DNA from 2 places in the Arthrobacter sp. KN11-1C genome. Region 2 is predicted to be linked to the other one. Evidence: riboswitches for the same ligand, from Rfam matches in the RefSeq annotation. Region 2 holds a riboswitch; the other holds the start of a gene.
What was found. Region 2 has a riboswitch for glycine ahead of lipA (lipoyl synthase). Riboswitches for the same ligand answer to the same signal wherever they lie in the genome.

Region 1: it holds a riboswitch for glycine, as region 2 does, so the genes downstream of both, gcvP (aminomethyl-transferring glycine dehydrogenase) here and lipA (lipoyl synthase) in region 2, are expected to answer to the same signal.

The regions. Positions count from the first base shown of each region.
Region 1 is NZ_CP197467.1:3,621,376-3,633,272, reverse strand. It holds gene ACSBOX_RS16915 (MFS transporter) at 1-559, opposite strand, end outside; gene ACSBOX_RS16910 (TetR/AcrR family transcriptional regulator) at 642-1,190, shown strand; glycine riboswitch at 1,434-1,531, shown strand; glycine riboswitch at 1,533-1,638, shown strand; gene gcvP (aminomethyl-transferring glycine dehydrogenase) at 1,690-4,536, shown strand; gene gcvT (glycine cleavage system aminomethyltransferase GcvT) at 4,548-5,681, shown strand; gene gcvH (glycine cleavage system protein GcvH) at 6,209-6,592, shown strand; gene glyA (serine hydroxymethyltransferase) at 6,589-7,911, shown strand; gene ACSBOX_RS16885 (L-serine ammonia-lyase) at 8,157-9,587, shown strand; gene ACSBOX_RS16880 (hypothetical protein) at 9,568-9,732, opposite strand; gene ACSBOX_RS16875 (lipid II:glycine glycyltransferase FemX) at 9,964-11,037, shown strand; gene ACSBOX_RS16870 (threonine/serine ThrE exporter family protein) at 11,129-11,897, shown strand, end outside.
Region 2 is NZ_CP197467.1:404,309-416,205, forward strand. It holds gene ACSBOX_RS01970 (methylenetetrahydrofolate reductase) at 1-288, opposite strand, end outside; gene lipA (lipoyl synthase) at 305-1,330, opposite strand; glycine riboswitch at 1,380-1,483, opposite strand; glycine riboswitch at 1,485-1,584, opposite strand; gene trmB (tRNA (guanosine(46)-N7)-methyltransferase TrmB) at 1,671-2,594, opposite strand; gene ACSBOX_RS01985 (MFS transporter) at 2,697-3,983, shown strand; gene ACSBOX_RS01990 (MFS transporter) at 4,065-5,357, opposite strand; gene ACSBOX_RS01995 (M20 metallopeptidase family protein) at 5,385-6,605, opposite strand; gene ACSBOX_RS02000 (Lrp/AsnC ligand binding domain-containing protein) at 6,749-7,894, shown strand; gene ACSBOX_RS02005 (alkaline phosphatase family protein) at 7,891-9,042, opposite strand; gene ACSBOX_RS02010 (alkaline phosphatase family protein) at 9,039-10,304, opposite strand; gene ACSBOX_RS02015 (MFS transporter) at 10,457-11,897, shown strand, end outside.

The sequences.
Region 1 (11,897 bases), 1.3 Mb from region 2:
GCACGGCGACCAGGAACACGGCTCCCCACCAGAAGTGCTCCACGAGCCAGCCGCCAAAGATCGGCCCGAGCGCGGCGCCGCCGGAGAACCCCGCGGCCCACACGGCAACCGCGAGCCGGCGGCGGTTCGGTTCCGGGAAGATGTTGCGGATCAACGACAGCGTGGACGGCATGAGCATGGCTCCGAAGATGCCCATGCTGGCGCGTCCGGCAATGAGCCATTCAGCCGATGGGGCGAAGGCAGTGGCCGCGGAAACGGCCGCGAAGCCCGTGCTGCCGATCAACAGCAAGCGGCGGCGACCGATCCGGTCACCCAGGTTTCCCATGGACACCAACAGTGCCGCGAGCACCAGTGGATAGGCGTCCACGACCCACAGCAGCTGCACGCCCCCGACTTCCAGCGACCGGGCGATTTCCGGCAGGGCAAACGTCAGCGCCGTATTGTCCACAGCCACCAGCAGCACCGGGAACATCAGGAGTGCCAAGGCAGCCCAATCGCGCCACGGGGCGGTTTGGATCGAAGGGGTACGGGGGTGCTGGGTTGTGGACGGGTTGAACATGAACATAACTGTACCGTCTGGACGGTATAGTTTCAATTTGACTCATCGAACGGCCGCGTCGAACTAAGGGATGATGGACACCATGCCGCGAAAACCTATTGCCCGGGACGCTGTCCTGGATGCCTTTGAAGCCCTGCTGATCGAGGTGGGGGAGCGGGCTGCCACCCTGGACGCCGTCGCCAAGCGCGCCGGCGTCTCGAAGGGCGGCTTGCTCTACCATTTCCCCAACAAGGAAGCCATGATCAGCTCCTTGCTCGAGCGCATGGACGGGCTGGCCGCGCTGGACATCGAGGCAATGAAGGCGGCCCCGGAAGGTGCTGCCGCGTTCTTCATCAAGTCCTCGCTGTGGGCCGACACGCCCTTGGACCGCGTGTTTGTGGCAGCCACGCGTCTCGCGGAAGTAGCCCACGAAGAAACCCGCAGGCGCTTCGCGGGAATCCAGCAACAATGGCTCGATGTGCTCGCCGAGGAAGTCGGGCCGGAAATGGCCAAGGCCGTCCGGTACATGGGCGATGGACTCTACTTCAACGCAATGCTCGAAGGCGGCGCCGGTGATACGGAAGTCAAGGCCAGCGCGAGGGGCGCCGACGTCGGTGCGCTGCTGGCCGCCGTCGAACGCCTCCGCAGCTGAGTCCCGACCCAACTATCCCCACCGCCACCCTCGCCTCGCAAGCTCGGCCAGGGAACCCTGGCGGCGTGGGCCCCGCAGTTGTTGTCGTTTAGACGCTCCAAAACGACATCTAGTGCGAGCTAGTTGGGAAAGCCGGGCGGCTCGCTGACCCTATTTGCGGACGCGGGCAGTCCATAGGACAATTGGTAGTTGTGGCAGCCGTCACCGGCAACCACTGTCGATTCACACAATTGAATACGCCTTTGATCTGCGGCGGGAGAGTCCTGCAGGCATGTGATGCAGGCGCCGTAGGAGCAAATCCTCCCCAGGAATCTCTCAGGCCCACGCACCGCCGCGGCAAGGCAACTCTGGAAAGCAGCACGCTGACGCGCGCTCACCGACGGTGCAAGCGGACAGTGCCATACGCACGTTTCGCGGAAACTCTCAGGTCCAATACAGAGCGGGGAGGAATCCGATTAGCTGTGGCGTACCCACGCCGCCTTATAAATGGAGTTCCTTCGTGACGGTTAGTTCAACCTCCACCACGTTCGTTGACCGGCATATCGGCGCCCGCCGCCAGGCCGACATTGACATCATGCTCAAGTCTGTTGGCTACGACAGTGTCGATTCGCTCGTAGACACCGCGGTTCCCAATGACATCCGCCAGGACGTCGCACTGACGCTCCAGAACGCCCTCAGCGAGGTGGAAGTCCTTGCTGAACTCCGCAAGCTGGCTTCCAAGAACAAGACGGCCGTGCAGATGATCGGCCAGGGCTACTACGACACCGTCACTCCGCCGGTGATCCGCCGCAACATCCTCGAATCCCCGGCCTGGTACACGGCCTACACCCCGTACCAGCCCGAAATTTCCCAGGGCCGCCTCGAGGCGCTGCTGAACTTCCAGACCATGGTCCAGGACCTCGTGGGCCTGCCCATCGCCAACGCCTCCCTGCTGGACGAAGCCACGGCAGTCGCCGAAGCCGTCCTCATGATGCGCCGCGCCAACAAGAACAAGACGGCCCACGACGGCAAGACCGTGCTCGACGCCGACTGCCTCCCGCAGACGATCGCGATCGTGAAGGGCCGCGCCGAGGCGCTGGGCTTCGAGGTGGAGATCGCCGACCTGTCCCAGGGCCTGCCCGACGGCGACATCAACGGCATCGTGCTGCAGCAGCCGGGCGTTTCCGGCCGGGTGTTCGACCACTCCGCCGTGATCGCCGCCGCCAAGGAACGCGGTGCCCTCGTCACCGTCGCCGCCGACCTCCTCGCCCTCACCCTGATCACGCCTCCGGGCGAGCAGGGTGCCGACATCGCCGTCGGCTCCACCCAGCGCTTCGGCGTGCCGCTGTTCTTCGGCGGCCCGCACGCCGCGTACATGGCCGTCCAGAAGGGCCTCGAGCGCTCGATGCCGGGCCGCTTGGTGGGCGTTTCCAAGGACGACGCCGGCACTCCCGCCTACCGTCTCGCGCTCCAGACCCGCGAACAGCACATCCGCCGCGAGAAGGCCACGTCCAACATCTGCACCGCGCAGGCACTGCTGGCCATCGTCTCCTCGATGTACGCCGTCTACCACGGCCCCGAGGGCCTGAAGGCGATCGCCGAGACCGCCCACAACCACGCCCGCACCCTGGCAGCATCCCTGAAGGCCGCGGGCCTTGAGGTCCTGCACGGCAGCTTCTTCGACACCATCACCGTCCGCGTCCCGGGCAAGGCTGCCGGGATCGTTGCTGCTGCCGAGGCCAAGGGCATCAACCTGCGCGGCATCGACGCCGACACTGTGGGCATTTCTGTTGACGAGACCACGACGGCGGCCGTCGTCGCCGACGTCGTCGCCGCCTTCGGTGCCACGGTGTCGGGTGACGGTGAGGGCTTCGCCCTGGAGGTCGCCGTCGAGCGTTCTTCGGACTACCTGCAGCACCCCGTGTTCAACACCCACCGTTCCGAGACCCAGCTGTTGCGCTACATCCGCAAGCTGTCGGACCGCGACCTGGCGCTGGACCGCACCATGATCCCGCTGGGTTCGTGCACCATGAAGCTGAACGCCACCGCCGAGATGGAAGCCATCTCCTGGCCGGAATTCGCTTCGATCCACCCGTTCGCACCGGATTCCCAGACCGAGGGCTGGCGTGAACTCATCACGGACCTGGAATCCCAGCTGACCGAGATCACCGGTTATGACCAGGTCTCCATCCAGCCCAACGCCGGTTCCCAGGGCGAGCTCGCGGGCCTGCTGGCCATCCGCGGCTACCACCACTCCCGCGGTGACCTGCAGCGCAACGTCTGCCTCATCCCGGCGTCCGCCCACGGCACCAACGCCGCCTCGGCAGTGCTGGCCGGCATGAAGGTTGTCGTCGTGGCCACGGCCGCCGATGGCACCATCGACCACGCGGACCTGCAGGCCAAGATCGACGCCAACAAGGACGTCCTCTCGGCCATCATGATCACCTACCCGTCCACGCACGGCGTGTACGACGCCGACGTGCGCGAGGTCTGCGACTCCGTGCACGCAGCCGGCGGCCAGGTGTACATCGACGGCGCCAACCTGAACGCCCTGGTCGGCCTGGCCCAGCCGGGCAAGTTCGGCGGCGACGTCTCGCACCTGAACCTGCACAAGACCTTCTGCATCCCGCACGGCGGCGGTGGACCGGGCGTCGGCCCGGTCGCGGCCAAGGCGCACCTGGCCCCGTTCATGCCCGGCAATGCCGCGGCCTGGACCGAAGGCAGCGACGTGCCCATCTCGGCTTCGCGCTTCGGTTCGGCCGGAGTCCTGCCGATTTCCTGGGCCTACGTGAAGCTCATGGGCGGCGAAGGCCTCACCGAGGCCACGAAGTCCGCTCTGCTTGCCGCGAACTACATCGCCTCCCGCCTCAACGAGTACTTCCCCGTTCTCTACACCGGCGAAGGCGGACTCGTGGCCCACGAGTGCATCCTGGACCTGCGCGAACTGACGGCCAAGACCGGCGTCACCGCCGAGGACGTGGCTAAGCGCCTCATCGACTACGGTTTCCACGCACCCACCCTGGCGTTCCCGGTAGCGGGCACCCTGATGGTGGAGCCCACCGAATCCGAGGACCTCGGGGAGATCGACCGCTTCATCGAAGCCATGATCACCATCCGCAAGGAAATCGACCAGGTTGCCCACGGCGACTTCACGGTGGAGAACAGCCCGCTGCGTCACTCACCGCACACCGCGGCCGCCGTCGTCTCCTCCGACTGGAACCGTGAGTACTCCCGCGAACAGGCCGTCTTCCCGGTCCACCACCTCAAGCAGGACAAGTACTTCCCGCCCGTAGGCCGCATCGACGGCGCCGCAGGCGACCGCAACCTGGTCTGCTCCTGCCCTCCGATCGAAGCCTTCGAGAACTAAGGACTGACGCAATGACTGAGAACTACACTGCGCTCTACGAAGAGCACAAGAAGCTCGGCGCTTCCTTCACCGACTTCGGTGGCTGGCAGATGCCCCTGAAGTACTCCTCCGAACTGGCCGAACACCACGCCGTCCGTCAGTCCGCAGGCCTGTTCGATCTTTCCCACATGGGCGAAGTCTGGGTCACCGGCCCGGAAGCCGCCGCTTTCCTGGACTACGCCTTGGTGGGCAAGATCTCCGCCATGTCGGTCGGCAAGGCCAAGTACTCGCTGATCTGCCAGGAAGACGGCGGAATCATCGACGACCTCATCACCTACCGTCGCGGCGATTCCACCTTCCTGGTGGTTCCGAACGCCGGCAACGCCAAGGTTGTGGCCGAGGCACTGGCGCAGCGGGCCGCCAACTTTGACGTCGTCGTCGAGGACGCCTCCGCGGCAACCTCCCTGATCGCCGTCCAGGGCCCCAAAGCGGAAGAAATCCTCCTCCGCCTTGTCCCGGCCGAACAGCACTCCCTCGTCACCGGGCTCAAGTACTACGCCGCGGTTGACGTGCCCTTCAGCTTCGCCGGGACCACGACGGAACTGCTGCTCGCCCGCACCGGCTACACGGGCGAGGACGGCTTCGAAATCTTCGTGGACAACGACGCCGCTGCCGCCCTCTGGCAAGCAATCGCGGAAGTTGCCGAGGACGGCGAGCTGATCCCGGCCGGCCTGGCGTCGCGTGACTCCCTGCGTCTCGAAGCCGGCATGCCGCTCTACGGCAACGAGCTCTCCCGCGAAGGCAACCCCTTCTCGGCAGGCCTGGGCCCCGTTGTCTCGCTCGCCAAGGAAAGCGACTTCGTGGGCCGTGCTGCCCTGGAAGCCCTGAAGGCTGAGGGCGCCGGTTCCACCAGCGGCCGCAAGCTGGTCGGCCTCAAGGGCCTGGGCCGCCGCGCCGGCCGCAGCCACTACCCGGTCCTCAAGGACGGCGTCGTGGTCGGCGAAGTCACCTCCGGCCAGCCCAGCCCCACCCTCGGCTACCCCGTAGCGTTGGCCTATGTCGACGTCGAACACGCCGAATTGGGCACGGCTCTGGACGTAGACTTGCGCGGAAAGGCCGAGCCCTTCGAAGTTGTCGCCTTGCCGTTCTATAAGCGGGTTAAGTAGGCCCCCGTACGGTTCCGATTGGTGCGTGACCGTGGTTGCGTTTTGCCCGTCGGGTCCGACATCCTCTGCATGCTCGGTCGCGAAGACGCCCGCTGAGCGGACGTGTCGCTCCCTTAGACGCATGCTGCCGGATGCCGGTCCCGATGGGGCCGTCCTCGTCACCTTTGGTTATCGAACTGATGGGTGGTCATCGAACAGAAGGGGCGGACCGTATGGACCTCGGCTCACCCTTGGTGCTTCTGTTGCGAACCTTGCACCGGTCGCGTTCGATGGCCCTAGGTTTTTGGAAGATGAGCTACCTCCCGCAGCTCGGCCCACGGGAACCACGGGCCCATAACTGAATCCCGAAGGGCCAGCGTTCTTTTCCGGAACCGCTGGCCCCGAAAACTGAACAAGCCTCTAGCGGTGGGGGAGCGGCATCCGGCAGCGTGCGTCAAAGCGACGAAGGAGCAGCACGCCGAGGATGGTGGCCCCCGCCGCGTAACCTGACCACAACTGTTTTCTTAGACCAACGCAAAGGAAAAAACATGGCAAAAGTTGCACCTGAACTCCAGTACTCCGACGAGCACGAGTGGGTTGCCCGCGAAGCCGGCAACCTTGTGTCCGTCGGCATCTCCGCCGTGGCAACCGATGCCCTCGGCGACATTGTGTATGTTGACTTGCCCGAGGTCGGTTCCGCTGTGACGGCGGGGGAGACCTGCGGCGAGGTTGAGTCCACCAAGTCCGTCTCGGACCTGTACTCCCCGGTGACGGGCGAGGTCACGGAAGTCAACCCGGCCGTCGTCGACGATCCTGCCCTGATCAACAACGATCCGTACGGCGCGGGCTGGCTCTTCAAGGTGGCCGCCGAGTCCGACGGTCCGCTGCTTTCCGCCGAGGAATACGCTTCAAAGAACGGTGGCGAGCTGTGAGCGCGGCAAACGGAACCACCGTGTTCGAGCAGGTAGTTTCGCCGAGCCTGGACACCGTGTTGTCCGAACTGGATCCCGAGATCGCGGCGAAGATCGACGACGAGCTGAACCGTCAGCGCTCGGGCCTGGAAATGATCGCATCCGAGAACCACACCGCCGTGGCTGTCATGCAGGCGCAGGGTTCGGTGCTGACCAACAAGTATGCCGAGGGCTACCCGGGCAAGCGCTACTACGGTGGCTGCGAGCACGTGGACGTCATCGAGCAACTCGCGATCGACCGTGTGAAGGCCCTGTTCGGTGCCGAGTACGCGAATGTGCAGCCGCACTCCGGCGCCCAGGCCAATGCTTCGGTGATGCACGCCCTCATCAAGCCGGGCGACACCATCATGGGCCTTAACCTGGCCCACGGCGGGCACTTGACCCACGGCATGCGGATCAACTTCTCCGGCCGCCTGTACAACGTCATCCCGTACCAGGTCCGCGAAGAGGACCACCGGATCGACATGGCCGAAGTGGAGCGACTGGCGCTCGAGCACAAGCCGGCGCTGATCGTGGCCGGCTGGTCCGCCTACGCACGCCAGCTGGACTTCGCCGAGTTCCGCCGCATCGCCGACCTCGTGGGCGCGTACCTCATGGTGGACATGGCGCACTTCGCCGGCCTCGTGGCCGCCGGTCTGCACCCGTCCCCGGTCCCGCACGCGCACGTGACGACGTCGACGACGCACAAGACCCTCGCCGGTCCGCGCGGCGGCATCATCCTCTCCAACGACGCCGACATCGCCAAGAAGATCAACTCCGCGGTCTTCCCGGGCCAGCAGGGTGGACCGTTGGAGCACGTGATCGCCGGCAAGGCGGTGGCCTTCAAGATCGCCGGTTCGCCGGAGTTCAAGGAACGCCAGGAACGCGTCCTGGCCGGTGCCCGGATCCTGGCCGAGCGCCTCGTCCAGGATGACGTCACTGCCAAGGGCATCAACGTGATTTCCGGCGGCACGGACGTGCACCTGGTCCTCGTGGACCTGCGCAACTGCGAACTCAACGGCCAGGAAGCCGAGGACCGCCTCGCCGCGATCGACATCACCGTCAACCGGAACGCCGTTCCGTTCGACCCGCGCCCGCCGATGGTGACCTCCGGCCTGCGGATCGGCACCCCGGCACTGGCAACCCGCGGTTTCGGTGAAGCGGCGTTCCGTGAAGTTGCGGACATCATCGCCGAGGCACTGATCGCCGACGCCGACGCCGACCTCTCCGGCCTGCGTCACCGCGTCGACGCCCTAGCCGCCGCGCACCCGCTCTACCCGGGCGTCGCGAACCTCAGCTGAGGTTCTCCGGACCCGGCAATCCTGTCGGGTCCGGCAGACCCCAGTTTTCACGCGTGCTGCTCCTTCGTCGCTTTGACGCACGCTTTCGAAAACCGCGGCCTGTCGGCCCGCCGGAGGGCGCCGGGCATCCGGCAGCATGCGTCTAAGGGAGCGTCACGTCCGCTCAGCGGGCGTCTTCGCGACCGAGCATGCAGAGGATGTCCGGCACCCTCCCAACCCGACCACAACTAACTAAGGAATCCGACATGGCTGTTGGCGTCTTCGATCTTTTCTCTATTGGGATTGGTCCTTCGAGTTCGCATACCGTGGGGCCAATGCGGGCTGCTGCGGTGTTTTCCGGGGAGCTCAAGTCTTCGGGAAAGCTGGAGCGCGTGGCTTCGCTGCGCGTTGACCTGTACGGTTCCCTGGCTGCGACGGGCCGGGGGCACGGCACCATGACCGCGGTGCTGTTGGGCCTGGAGGGCTACCACCCCGAGCAGATCCTCCCCGATGAAGTGGAGGAGCGGCTTGCGTCGATCGCGGAGACCGGCCAGCTGAACCTTGGCGGCGCCGTCGATCCCGAATCCGGGGTATCCCTGCCTTATGGGGAAGCGGACATGATCCTGCACCCCCTCACGGTCCTTCCCCGGCATACGAACGGGATGAAGTTCTCCGTGTCGGACGCTGACGGCGAGGTGCTGCACGAGGCCACGTTCTTCTCCGTGGGCGGTGGCTTCATTGTCCGCGAAGGCGAAGAGGACGCAGCCCAGAAGGAACTGGAGGAGTCCAAGAAGGAACTTCCGCTGCCCTTCCGCACTGCCGCCGAACTGATGGGCCGCTGCTCCTCCAAGGGACTCGGCATTTCGGACATCATGTTCATCAACGAACGGGCTTCGCGGACCGAAGAGGAAATCCGCGAAGGCCTGCTCCACATCTGGGCCGTCATGGAGGGCTGCGTCGAAGTCAGCCTCAAGCGCGAAGGCGTGCTGCCCGGCGGGCTGAAGGTCCGCCGTCGGGCACCGGACTGGCACGAACGGCTCCTGAAGGAATCCAAAGACCAGGACCCGGACTACTACGACCCGAAGTACTGGCAGGAATGGGTGAACCTGATCGCCCTGGCCGTGAATGAGGAGAACGCCTCGGGTGGGCGCGTGGTCACTGCGCCCACGAACGGCGCCGCCGGGATCATCCCCGCCGTGCTGTACTACGCCCTGCACTTCGCCCCCGGCATGGACAAGGCCACGCAACAGGACCGCGACGACGTCGTGGTGAAGTTCCTGCTCGCCGCGGGCGCCGTCGGTGTGCTCTACAAGGAGCAGGCCTCGATCTCCGGCGCCGAAGTGGGCTGCCAGGGCGAGGTCGGTTCTGCTTCCTCGATGGCCGCCGCCGGCTTGGCCGAAGTCATGGGCGGCTCCCCGGGACAAGTGGAGAACGCGGCCGAGATCGCGATGGAACACAATTTGGGCCTCACCTGCGACCCGATCGGCGGACTCGTGCAGATTCCGTGCATCGAACGCAACGCGATCGCCGCGGCGAAGGCCATCAACGCCGCGAAGATGGCGCTCTGGGGCGACGGCACCCACCGCGTCTCATTGGACGAGGTCATCGTGACCATGCGCGAAACCGGCAAGGACATGTCCTCCAAATACAAGGAAACCGCCATGGGCGGCCTCGCCGTCAACGTCGTGGAGTGCTGACGACCGCTTCCTGATGGTCGAAGCGGCGGGTACCGGACGGCCAGGCCGGGCCGAGCAATGCCGCGGATGCCATGGCGGCGACTACCGACCACAAGCTGTTGCTGCGGCCGGCGGTGAGTGGCGGAATGGGGCGGTAGACGATCATCGGATCCTCCTGGTTCAGGTGTTGTTATGACCACTCTCCGCCACCGGAATAGTTGTGGACTTTGGGGAACCTTTGCCCTGGCTGTGAGGCCCGGATCTGCCATCCACGGGGAGGCGTTGAAACCGGCCATTCCCTAGCTCTCCATGGTGGCCGATAGACTTGGAGCTGAACGCCTGCGCCGCACACCGGTGCCTGCTGCCTCATGTACGCAACTGATTGGACACGGCCCCCTTGCGAGAATTTACCGCACGCTTTGCCACCGCCGAGGAAATCGAACACTGGGACAAACACGTCACAGCCAACCCCAACGGCGGTAACCTCCTCCAATCCGAGGCGTTCGCGGACGTGAAGCAACACTTCGGCTGGAAGCCCTTGCATCTCGTGTACGAGACCGGGGACTACAGCAGCTACAACCTCGTCCTGGAGAAGTCGTTCCCGCTGCTCGGCAAGCTCTGGTACCTCATCAAGGGCCCCGATGTTGCCGGCGTCGAGGACATTCCGGGGATCATCAAAGCCAACCGGGAATTCGTGAAGCGGGACAAGCTTGGCGTGTTCGCCGTGAAAATCGAGCCGGACATCGTCCTCAGCAGCGAAGCACGGGATGCGATTGAAGCCACCGGAGCAGTGAAGACCCCCAACCTGCAGCCGAACGACTCCACAGCCCTGCTGGACATCTCACCCGAGGAGAACCAGCTGCTGCGCAACCTCCATTCCCGCGGCCGCAACGCCGTTCGCCGTGCTATCCGCGAAGGCGTGGAAGTCCACACCATGGAACCCACGGAAGAGAACTTCCGTTCCATGTATGCGCTGATGACCAATACCGTCGAGGCGAAGTCCCAGGTGCGGGTCCGTGAATTCGGGTACTATCGCCAGTTCTGGACCAACTTCATTGACCGTGGTCAGGGCAGGCTCCTGTTTGTCTTCGAAAACGGTGTCCCGTCTGTCGGAGCCTTCGTCATCAACTATGGCCGCAAGGGCACCTACAAGGACGGCGGATCGCTGCAAAAGCGCGCGCAGTACGGCGATTCGCACCTGGTCCAGTGGTCAGCCATCAACCAGGTCAAGGAACTGGGTTGCACTGAGTACGATTTCTGCGGCACTCCGCCCGCGGACCGGCTCAAAGACACTTCGCACCCGTTCCACGGGCTTGGCTTGTTCAAGACCAGCTTCAGCAAGACCGTCACCGACTTCGTCGGCTGCTACGACCAAGTCATCAGCCCGCTGAAGTACAAGCTATGGACTGCGGCCGGGGAACGAATCGCGCGGCAGATCTACACCCGCCGCACGGGCCAACAGTTCTACTAGGCCAGCAGTTCTACCAGGATCTCAACGCCCCCTACCCGCATGTGCATGACACCGTATTTGGAGGAACCACGCCCTTTGGAGGAACACCCGCGTGACTGACCGCCCCGACCACAGGCCCAACACTGACGGATTGCCCAAGACGCAGCCGCTGAAGCCATCCCAGGTGCGCCAGAATGTCAACGCCAAGCGCATGCTCCGCAGGCTCGTGCAGGGCGAGAATCCTCCCACCGCTCCCATGAGCATCGTCGACCGCCTGGCGGGCAGTCCCTACGCCAACCCCATCATCCACGTGGGCGGCGTCGATGCTTCGGCCCGCAAGACCATTGACTTCGCACTGCACATGGCCGAATCGATGTTTCGGTACGGAGCCGGTGCCCTGGAGGTCGAGACCAGCATCATCGCGGTCACGGCGGCACTCGGGTTGAAGAACATCGAAGTGGACATCACCAACCAGTCAGTCCAGATCAACTACGCGCCCAAGGACCAGACCCCCCTGACCCTGCTCCGGGTGGTCCGTTCCTGGACCAACAACTACGCAGGCTTGGCGCAGGTCCACCAGCTCGTCACGGATATCGTGGCCGGCGGGGTGGGCAGGGCCGAGGCAGTGCGCCGGCTGGACGACATCATCAGGAGCAGCAAGCCCTTCCCGCGGTGGATGGTCACCATGGCGTACGGCGTCTTCTCCGCCGTCTTCGTCGGGGTCCTGGGCGGGGGACTGGGAGCGTCTGCCCTGGCGTTCGTCTCCAACATGCTCGTCAATCTCGTGGCCCGGCAATTGGGCAAGTGGCGCACGCCCGACTTCTTCGTGACGGCGGCCTGCTCATTCCTTGTCACGTTCATCGCGCTCATGCTCCATTGGG
Region 2 (11,897 bases):
CGCGCCAAGAGGTCCGTCGCCACCGATGGCGAAGACCTCACTGATCCCTGCAGCGTCGCAATCGCGGAGGATGCCGGAAAGCTGCCCCCGGCTCTCCAGCCCACGTGCCGAGAGGTGCGGAATCACGGTGTAGCCAAGGAGGCTGAGCTTGACGGAAGCCTCCATGGTCCGTGCGATGCCGTGATGGGGCAGGCAGGTCACGGTGAGCGTCGTGGAAAGCGGTACTGCTGCCTGGACTCTCTCAACGATTCCGTCTGAGGGAATGATTTCAATCCGGGTGGGAAACATGCTGGCTCCTTCCGGATCAGGCCGTCGCGTGGTGTGCGAGGAGGGTGCGGGCTTCCTGGCGGGTGGTGCCGGAGTCCTGGATGCCTTCGGCGATGTGGGCGAGGTGGGCGGGGATTTCGCGGCCTTTTTTGCGCATCGCGGTGGCCCAGAGCCGTCCGGCGCGGTAGGAGGAGCGGACCAGGGGGCCGGACATGACGCCGAGGAAGCCGATTTCCTCGGCTTCGGTGGCGAGGTCGACGAATTCCTGGGGTTTGACCCAGCGGTCCACGGGCAGGTGCCGTTCGGAGGGGCGCAGGTACTGGGTGATGGTGATCAGGTCACAGCCCGCGGCGTGCAGATCACGCAGGGCTTCGGAGATCTCCTCGCGGGTTTCGCCCATGCCCAGGATCAGGTTGGATTTGGTGACCATGCCGTGGGCCCGGCCCTGGGTGATGACGTCCAGGGAGCGGTCGTAGCGGAACGCGGGGCGGATGCGCTTGAAGATCCGGGGCACGGTTTCGACGTTGTGCGCGAAGACTTCAGGGGCTGAGTCGCAGATCGCGGCGATGTGTTCGGGTTTGCCGGAGAAGTCCGGGATGAGCAGTTCGACGCCGGTGCCGGGGTTCAGTTCGTGGATCTTGCGGACGGTTTCGGCGTAGAGCCAGACGCCTTCGTCTGCCAGGTCATCGCGGGCGACGCCGGTGACGGTGGCGTAGCGCAGGTTCATGGCCTGGACGGAGCGGGCGACCTTGGTGGGTTCGAACATGTCCACCGGGGAGGGTTTGCCGGTGTCGATCTGGCAGAAGTCGCAGCGGCGGGTGCATTCGGAGCCGCCGATCAGGAAGGTCGCTTCCTTGTCTTCCCAGCACTCGAAGATGTTCGGGCAGCCGGCTTCCTCGCAGACGGTGTGCAGGCCTTCTTTTTTCACGAGGTTCTTCAGGCCCACGAATTCCGGGCCCATCTGGACCTTGGCCTTGATCCACTCGGGCTTGCGTTCGACCGGGACGGCTTTGTTGCGCTGTTCAACGCGCAGCAGCTTACGGCCTTCAGGTGCCAGGGTCATGAGGAACTCCATAATTCAGGTGGCGCGCACGCGCCACGATGAGTCGGTTCCTCCCCGCTCTGTATTGGACCTGAGAGTTTCCGCGTCTGTGCCTCGTGGCTGGACGCTTGCACCGTCGGTGAGCCCGGTTGCCCGGGCTGCTTTCCAGAGTTGCCTTGCCGCGGCGGTACATGGGCCTGAGAGATTCCTGGGGAGGATTTGCTCCTACGGCGCCTGCTGAAAATGTACCGGCAGGACTCTCCCGCCGCAGATCATAAGCACGTGCCGCCTTCCGGTGACACGTCTCACATGGTATCCGGTGCCTGTACGGCACGCAAAGAACCTGTATCCAATCGTGAAGCTAGATCCTGCGATAACTAAGGTCGAAGATCATGCGCCCCGCCTCGTGGGCCTTGTTCTCGAAGCTGGTGCGGATGCGGCCATCGAAGCGTGGAGCCCATCCGCCCACGTGGTCCACTCCCTCGTTGGGGCCGGTGTGCTCGGTGCTGACCGGTGCCCGGCCTTCCTTGACGGGTGCCCCGCCCACCATGTATTCGACTCCGGACTCCCATACTTGGGTGAGGGGGCTGTCCGCGCCGGCCCGTTCGCGGTCGTGCAGGTTCTCAAACTCGGTGGAGCCGGCCAGGACCTCGCGGACGTGGACGGCGTAGTTGGACCAGTCGGTGGCGATCCGCCACAGGCCGCCCTTCTTGAGGGACCGCGCAGCGAGTTCGGCGAACGCGGGCTGGATGAGGCGGCGTTTGTGGTGCCGGGACTTGTGCCACGGGTCGGGGAAGAAGACCCAGAGCTCGCTCACCGAACCGGCAGGGAGCATGGAGGCGAGGACCTCGGGGGCGTTCGCCTCCACCACGCGGACGTTGCTGAGCCCGCGGCTGTTGATCTTGATCATCGTGTTGGCCAGGCCCGGGGTATAGACCTCCACCGCGAGGAAGTCCTTGTCCGGGTTCTCCTCCGCGGCGTGGCATACGGCGTCGCCAAGTCCCGAACCGATTTCGACGATCAGCGGCGCCTTGCGGCCAAACTCCGCTTCGGCGTCGAACACGTAGTCCGGATGCACGGAAGTGTTGGCAATGTGCCGCGGAACCTGGATGGCCCAGCGGTCCGAGTGCTCCTCCCACGCGGCCTGGCGTCGGCCCTGAAGCCGCGTCCCCCGGCGCACGAAACTGACTGGACGGCCGCCATAGGTGCCGAAGGAGGCCTGGCTGCCAGGGGTCACGGGGCGCGAAGACTGCGGTGTTTCAGGGGAATCTGGGGTTTCACTCATCCCCTCCAGAATACCGTTGCGGAGCCAAACGCCCGCGGCGGAACCTGCATACGCTCCCGTCATGAGCCGCCCCGGTATGAGCGTGACTGCCAGAATGGGTTGGTGACCTCCGCTTCAAGCGCCCCCAAGAACACCACGCCGCACTCCGGCGCCCCCGAGATCCTCGTCGACGCCGAGATCGACGAGCTTCCCGCCGCCGGGCCCACCCAGGTCCGGACGCGCGGCGGACTGGTCTTCCTCGGGATCTGCCTGGTCCTCATCGGCCTGAACCTGCGGACGGTCTTCTCGAGCTTTTCGGCTGTCCTTCCGGAAGTCACCGCCGACGCCGGACTGCCGGGCTGGGCGGTGGTTGTCCTCACCACGGTGCCGGTGACCTTGCTGGGAGTCTTCGCGCCGCTCGCGCCGGTCCTGGCCCGCCGCTTCGGTGCCGAGAGGGTGTTGCTCGGCGCGATGGCCGTGCTGACGGCGGGACTGCTGATCCGTTCCGTGGACCTCGCCGGCGCGGGGCATTTGCCGGCCCTCCTTGCCGGAACCGCGGCGTGCGGCGCCGCGATCGCGCTCTGCAACGTGCTGCTTCCCGGCGTGGTCAAGCGCGACTTCCCGCACCGCCTGGGACTCATGGGCGGTCTCTACACGACGGCGATTTGCGCGTCTGCCGCGCTTGGCGCCGGTTTCACGTATCCCGTCTTCACGGCGGCCGGGAACTGGACCTCGGCGCTGTGGTTCTGGGCGCTGCCCGCCGCCGTCGTACTTTTGCTCTTCCTGCCGCTCGCGATCCGCCAGCATCCCGTCCGCCACAACGCCGGCAATGGCGGTGCGAACGTCTGGCGTTCCGCCGTTGCCTGGCAGGTCACCATCTTCATGGTGTTGCAGGCGATGATGTCCTTCAGTGTGTTCGCCTGGTTGGCGCCGATTCTGCGTGACCGCGGGATCGACGGCGGGACGGCCGGCTTGATTGTGTCCGTATCGATTGTGCTGCAGATGCTTGGTTCGTTCGTTGCTCCGGGGCTTGCGGCTCGCCTCAAGGATCAGCGCTTCATCAACACCGTGGTGGCGCTCATGACCGGTGGTGGCTTCGCCTTGAGCATCTTCGGACCCACGAACTTGATTTGGGTGTGGACCGGACTGTTGGGCCTGGGCCAGGGGAGCCTCACGGCCGTGGCGTTGACCATGATCATGCTGCGGACCCGCGATTCGCACACCGCGGCGCACCTTTCCGGCATGATGCAGGGCGTCGGCTATGGCTTGGGCTCCACGGGAACCCTGATGGTCGGCCAGTTGCACCAAGCGACCGGCGGCTTCGCGGCTGCCGGCATCCTGTTCCTCGTGGTGGGTTCCCTCGCGGCCTTCTTTGGCTTCCGCGCGGGCCGGAACCGCTACGTCGGCTAACCCAACTAGCTCGCAGCTAATGTCGTTATGAGGCCTCTAAACGACAACAACTGCGAGCTAGTTGGGTTCAAGCGCGGGGGGCTAGTGCGTCAGGTCCTTGCCCTTGGTTTCCGGGATCATGAAGGCGAACGCGATTCCGATGGCCAGCAAGATCACGGCGTAGACGTTGAACATGTTGGCCTGGCCGATGCTGCCGAGCCACGTCTGCAGGTACGGGGCCGTGCCGCCGAAGACCGCAACGCAAATGGAATACGGGACACCGACGCCCACGGTGCGGATCTTGGTCGGGAACAGTTCGGCGTATACAGCCGGGACGATCGAGGCGCTGCCGGCAATGAAGAACAACATGACGGACATCGAAACAGCCAGCTGCCACGGGGAGTCCTTGAGGAGCCAAGTCATCGGGAAGTGCAGCAACGCCGCACCGGCGGAACTCACGATCAGCACGGGCTTGCGGCCGATGCGGTCGGACAGCTTGCCCCAGAACGGCAGCGACGCGATGAACGCGATGTTGCCGATGACCCCGGCCCACAAGGCTGCGCCGCGATCCATCTTGAGTGAGCTGGCAGCATAGCTCGGAGCCACGACACCCCAGATGTAGTAGACAACAGTGAGGCCGACGGTCAGCCCGATCACCTGCAAGGCCTGCTTGCGGTACTTGACGATCTGCGGCCACATGGGCTCGCGCTTTTCTTTCGGCACCTCGGCCTCGAACGCCTCGGTCTCCTTCATCTTGGCCCGCATGACCAAGGCGTAGATGCCCAGGGCGCCGCCCACCAGGAACGGCACACGCCAGCCCCAGGCGTTCATGTCGGCCTTGCTCAGGACACCGGTCAAGATGGCGCCCAGCAGAGTTCCGGCGAGGATGCCGGCGGTGCCGGAGGTGTAGATGAGCGTTGCCCAGAAGCCCCGCCTTTCCTTGGGGGCCATTTCGGACAAGTACGTTTGCGACGACGGCAGCTCGCCACCATGGGCGAGGCCCTGGATGAGGCGGGCCACCAGGAGCATCACGGATGCAAATGCCCCGACAGCCTGGAATGTCGGGGCGATGCCGATCAGCAGGCTGCCGACAGCCGCGAGGCCGACGGCGAACGTCATGGAGGTCTTGCGGCCGATCCTGTCGCCGATCCAGCCGAAGACGAACCCGCCGAACGGCCGGGCCACGAATCCGACGGCGAAGATCGCCAGGGTGGAGAGGACCGCGGACGTGGGGTCGGCACTGCTGAAGAGCGCGCTCGCGATGAAGGGCGAGAACGTGGCGTAGATGGCCCAGTCGTACCATTCGACGGCGTTGCCGATGCCGGTGCCGATGAGGGTTCGCAGGTGGGACTTGTGAACCTGGACTGTGGCTGAAGTGCCTACGGTTGCGGTCATGTCTTGCTCCAAGGGCTGGGGTGGTGGTTAGTTGCCGGCGGCGAGGGTGGCGATGCGGGAGACCGCGAGCTCTGCGTAGAGCGCCGCACCATCGGACAGGACGCCGTCGTCGAACGTGGCATAGGGGGAGTGGTTGAACGCCGAGGTGGTGTGGTCGACGCCCCGCGGCACGGCGCTGAGGCCCACGAAAGTTCCTGGAACTTCGGCCAGGACCCGGGAGAAATCCTCCGATCCGCTGAGCGGCGTGGCCCAGCGGGAGAGCCGGGAATCGCCGAACATGTCCGCGATGACGTTCTCGGCGGTGTGCGTCTCGTCCTCGTCAGTGACGGTCATGGGGTATTCGCCGCGGTAGTCGACGTCCACTTCCAGGCCGTGCGCCGAGGCAATGCCCTTGAGCAGCTGCGGAATCGCAGTCATCATCCGCTCACGGGAGGCTTCCGAGAACGTGCGGATGGTGGCTTCGAAACGCGCGGATTCGGGGATGATGTTGCGCTTGGTGCCAGCCTGCAGGACGCCCACGGTCAGGACTACGGGATCGAACATGTTGAACTGCCGAGTGATCATGACCTGCAGTGCGGTCACCATTTCCGCGGCCGCCGTGACGGGGTCCTTGGCCGCGTGCGGCGCCGAGCCGTGACCGCCGGCACCGAGGACCGTGACGAAGAGTCCGTCCGAGGCGCTCATCATCACTCCCGGCTTGGTGCAGAACTGGCCGTACGGTTCCAGGGAGGAGAAGACATGCATGCCGTAGGCGGCGTCCACGCGGCGGCCCGCGGCGTCCAGGACGCCTTCGCGGATCATGTGGCCCGCGCCGTCGAAGCCTTCTTCGCCGGGCTGGAACATCAGGACGACGTCGCCGGCCAGCTGGTCGCGTCGCTCGGCCAGCAGGGTTGCGGCTCCGGCGAGCATGGAGGTGTGGAGGTCGTGGCCGCAGGCGTGCATGGCACCGTCGATCTTCGAGGAGAACTCGACGCCGGTGCGCTCCTGGACGGGAAGGCCGTCCATGTCGGCGCGGAGCAACACGGTCGGCTTGTCCGCTGAAGCGTGTGGAGCGCCGCCGCGCAAGACCGCGGTGACCGACGTCGTGCTCTCGCCAAGGGTGATTTCGTAAGGGAGTCCGTCGAGCGCCTTGAGCACCTTTTCCTGGGTGCGAGGGAGGTCCAGGCCGACTTCCGGTTCCTGGTGGAGCTCGTGGCGGAACCGGGCGATTTCTCCCTGCATCTCTTGGGCGTCTGCGGCGATCGACATCTGTTCTCCTGTTTCCTGAACGATTGGTAGGTTTCCATAGCCATTGTGGAGTGACTGGCCTCACAATTTTCCAAAGCCCTGTAAAAATTCAGATTCATGCCAGAATTAACAGGAATCGCGCACCGTCTACGGAAGGATCGCTGATGGAACTCAGTGAAGAGGACCTGCGGCTGATCAATGCCCTCCAGATCTCGCCGCGGATCAGTTGGTCCGACGCCGCCGAGGTCCTCGACGTCCATGCCACCACCTTGGCCGCCCGATGGGACCGCTTGCGCGAGTCCGGAGCCGCCTGGACCACGGCGCACCTCATGGGCGACCCCAAGCATGCCTGCCTCGCCCTGCTGGACGTGGACTGCGAAATGCATCTTAGGCCCGAGGTTACGGCTGCGCTCGCAGCGATTCCGGAGATCATCACGGTTGAGGAGGCAGCCAGCAACCGGGACCTCATGCTCACCGTCATCACGCAGGACCTGGGCGAGTTCAGCAGCCGGCTATTGCCCCAACTCAAGGAAATCCGTGGGCTCACCAAGTACCGGACCTCGCTCTGCACCCGGATCCACACGAGCGGCTATGCATGGCGGCTTAACGTCTTAAGCCGGGCGGAGCAGCAGGCGCTGCGCGCCCTCGCCGGGCCGGAAGCGCTCAATCCATCCGCCCCCTACGCACAGGTCACCCCGCTGCCGGAGAGCCACATGGCACTCTTTCCCTTCCTCGCCCGGGACGGAAGGGCTTCCGCCGCGGAGATCGCCCGCGCCTTGGGACGACACCCGGCCACGGTGCAGCGGCAGCTCGGCCGGGTGCTCGCGAGCCGGATGCTGTCCTTCCGCTGTGAGATCGCCCAGCAATTCTCCGGCTATCCCATGACGTGCCAGTGGTTCGCGAATGTCCCAGCAGGCCAGCACGAGGCCGCTGCCGCAGAGCTACGGGCCGTCAGGAACGTCAGGTTCACGGCCTCGACCACCGGCAGCACCAACTTTGTGATCATCATGTGGCTGCGCTCGCTGGCCGAGGTCATGGAGATGGAACTTGCCATCCAGCAGCGCATTCCCGGGATCGAACTCGTCGAAAGCGTCGTGATGCTCAGCACCGCCAAGCGGGTTGGTTGGATGCTGAACCCGGACTCGACGGCGACCGGCGCTGTCGTGCCGACCGCCGCCGTCGTGCCGACGACCGCCGCCGTCGTGCCGACGACCGGCGCTGTCGTGCCGACCGCCGCCGTCGTGCCGACGACCGGCGCTGTCGTGCCGACCGCAGCCGTCGTGCCGGCCACCGCTGTCAGCTTGGCCTAGACGCCGGCGTTGTAGACGTCGAGTCCGAAGCGGTTCAGTCCGGGGGTGCCTGCATAGCCGAGGTAGGGGAGGCCGAAGGTGTCTTCAATGCTGGCCAGCAGGCTGTAGTGGTTGTAGGGAGTGGTGGACCAGGTGCCCCCCTTGGTGAAGGGGGAGATGACCAAAGCGCCGACCCGGCCGCCGCCTTGTCCGACAATCCCGGGAAGCGGGGAATTGGGTCCGGGGCCCTCTGCGCAGCATGCGGAAGCGTCCGATTGCGGGCTGTCGGATTCGTCGAAGGTGATCACCAGGACACCGTCCTGGCGGAACGCGGGGGACGAGGTGATCATCGGAACATACTGCTTCAGCCATGCATCCGCGCTGGTCAGGCCACCGGGCTGTCCGTCGACGCAAGGAGAATCGTGTCCGTCGTGGCAAAGGTTCGGCGTGATCATGGACAGGTTCGGCGTGGTCGCGACCGATGCAAGGTCGGTCTTCAGGGCTCCGAGGTCCACATCGTTCTTGGCACAGTCCGGTGATCCCGTGATCCCCGCGAAGTAGACGAAAGGATTGTGTCGGGCGGCGTACTGGTCCCCGACCTTTGCCTTCTGGGTGTCATCGGCTGCGCCGAGGGCCGGGTGGCGGCACGGCGTGCCCATGTCCTCCATGTAGCCTTTCCAGGTCTTCCCGGCTGCCGTCAATTGGCCGGCCACGGTGGGCACGTCGGCAGGGAAGACGCAGCCATCTCCAACGGCCTGGCCGGGCGCCGCCGTCCCGGTCTTCGCGAACGGGGAGTAGGTCTGGCAATCGGCCTGCATCTGCGGGTTGGGGCCTTGGCCGGAAATCTGCGCGACGTAGTTCGGCTGCGAGTTGTGTGCCGTGCCGAAGTACTGGTTCAGCAGGACGCCCTGGTTCCGCAGTGTGGTGGAAAGGTACGGCGCCGCCGAACCCGGTCCCCACGTGGTGTCGTACCCCTTGTTTTCGAGGTTGATCACGAACACGTGCTTCGCTCCCGGGAGATACCCGGAGCCCTGCGCGACTTGGGGTTCGCTTGCTTGTGCTTCCGTCTGCTGCAATCCGAAGGTGATGCAGGAGGCGCCCAGCAGGACAACCAGCAGCGCAGCGAATCCGAGCCGCATTTTGGAGATGGCGAAGTTTTTGAAGGTCATGGCAAGGTCCATCCGTCCGCGAGTGCTTTCTGTTTCAAGCCGGTCCACTCTTCCTCCGCCGGCGGCCCGACCGGGGAGCAGGCCGGTCCGGCGGTATACGGCGGCACGAGGTACGTCGGGGCGGTCAGATTGGGTGCCGACTGGAAATCGAGCACCTCGGCGATATTGCGGGCGGCGCTGTCCCGCGGCGTCAGGGGTTGAAGCCCCCAGCGCCACTCGATGGCCTTCAGGACTGAGGTGTGGTCGTAGGTGTCATGTGCCACGTATTGCCTGCGGGCGCGTGGCGAAATGACCATGGACGGGACGCGGAAGCCGCGCTGGGCGGTATCCGGATTGCTGTCCGGTGCGGTTTGCGGTGGCACGTGGTCGTAGAAACCGCCCCATTCGTCGTAGTTGACCACCAGCATCGTGTTCGCCCAGTTGGGGCTCTTGGTCACGGCGTTGTAGACCTCCGCCAGGAATAGCTCGCCGGAGCGGATGTCGGCGTGCGGGTGGTCGTCGCCGGAGGTTCCGCTGGACTCGTCCGTGAAGCGGGGATCCACGAAGGACACCGAAGGGAGCTTGCCGGAACTGCAGTCGCTGAGGAACTCAGCGTAGGGCCTGGAGATGCCGAGGTACTTGGTTCCCCAGAGGGCGGTGAACGGAATGTCGCCGTAGTAGTACTTTCCTTGCACGCCGGCGGACGCCAAGCGGTCCCAGATCGTGGGCATGGTGCTGGTGACGGTCGAGTTGTGGAGCCTGTCCGTGGCCGCAGAGTGCTGGTAGAAGCGGTTCGGATAGGTTTCGGCCAGGGTGGCTGCGAAATAGCGGTCGCAGACGGTCCAGTCGGGACCCGCTTGGCGCCAGAAATCGAGATCGCTCGAATCGTAGTATCCGACGGCGAATTCGTCGTTCTCGCCTGCCCGCAACCAGCCATCGTTCTTGCCGTTGTTGAACTGGATCCGGCCGCCCTCGTAGGAATGGTCGGGGTCTGGATGCCCGCAGCCCTGGAAATCGGTCAGGTGGTGCGTTGTATGCGGGATCCCGTAGCGGTCAACGTAGCTCAGTCCGGTTTGTTTTCCATCTGCGCCAGGCATCCAGCCAAGGAAATGGTCGAACGAGCGGTTCTCCATCATCACCACAATGATGTGGTCTATGCCCGAGGAACCGGGTTGGGGGAGTGCGATCGCAGCAGGCGCGGTCCCCGCGGAGGCGCCGCTGACAAGCGTCGCAGCCGTGGCAGATCCGGCAACTGACAGGAAATTGCGTCTTGTGAAGTTCACGCCAAGCAGTGCATCACGAAATGATTACGGGAACAACCGATAGTCGGCTATTTAGTACAGTGTTTGCCTAGAGTTAATTTCAGGTGAACATAAATCACTTGAATGGATTTTGATGGGTCCCCCAAACCCGTTTGGCCTTCTAGGCTGGGATGATGACAAGCCACGACGCAACAGCCGGCATACTGCAACGCCCTTATCTCCTGGCGACGGCGGGTGCCTGCGCGTTGGTCTTCCTAGCGGCTTTCGAATCCATGGCTGTCACCACCATCATGCCGCTCGTGAGCCGCGATCTGGACGGCGCCGGACTCTATGCGTTGGCATTCGCGGGTCCGCTCGCCACGGGCGTGATCGGCATGGTGGCCGCAGGGAACTGGGCGGACCGGCGTGGTCCTGCAGCCCCGTTGTACGCATCCGTGGCGCTGTTCGCGGCCGGGCTGCTGATCGCCGGCACCGCGCTTTCCATGCCCATGCTCGTGGCAGGCCGGCTCGTCCAAGGCCTCGGGGGAGGCGCGATGACCGTGGCGCTGTATGTGGTGATCGCCCGGGTCTACCCCGCCAGGTTGCATGCCCAGGTCTTCGCCGCGTTCTCGGCGGCCTGGGTCATTCCCTCGATGATCGGTCCCTTCGCCGCCGGCGTGGTTGCCGAGTTGAGCAGCTGGCACTGGGTATTTCTCGGCGTCGTGGGCCTCGTGATTCCGGCTTTGGCAATGATCCTCCCCGCCATGAGGGGCGTGCGTTCTGCGCCTGACCCGCGGGAAGCGGGCTCGCGGGAGGCGGGCTCGCGGGAGGCGGGCTCGCGGGAGGCGGGCTCCCCAAAGGCGGCTTCGGGTGAGGCAAAGCCCGGACGCGCCGTCGTTCCCTGGGCGTTCGGCCGCATGGGGTGGGCCGCACTCGCAGCCGTTGCCGTTCTCGGCCTGAACCTCTCCGGGCAGGTGCCAGGCGTCGGTTGGGTGATTGCCACCGTCGCGCTCGTCACCGCGATGCTGGCAGTACGGCCGCTGGTCCCGCGCGGCACCCTCGGCGCGCACCGCGGACTGCCGAGCGTCATCCTCATGCGCGGAGTTGCCTCCGCTGCCTTCTTCGGCACCGAGGTTTACGTGCCGTACCTCCTGACCGAGCGATACTTGTTCTCCCCGGCATTTGCCGGACTCGCGCTGACCGGATCGGCGATCGCCTGGGCTGCGGCGTCGGCCGTCCAAGGGCGCATGGGTTCCCGGCTTGGCAATGCCCTGGCGGTCAAGATCGGGTCTGCGTTGGTGCTCGGTTCGGTGGTCATCGTCCTCGTGACCACAGTGTTTTCATGGTCCGCGGCAGTGGCGATTGCGGGCTGGCTGTTCGCAGGCGCGGGGATGGGCCTGATGTACCCGCGGTTGAGTGTCATGACCCTGGCGCTCTCCAAGCCGGAGGATCAAGGCTTCAACAGTTCTGCAATGTCCATTTCCGACTCCCTTGGCGGCGCCCTCTCGCTCGCCGTGACGGGACTCGTCTTCAGTGCCCTGACGACGACGGCGGGCTCCTTTGCGGGCGTGTTTGTCCTGACGTCGGCTATCGCCGTCGTCGGGCTCATCATTGCGCCGCGGGTCGCGTCCCGCC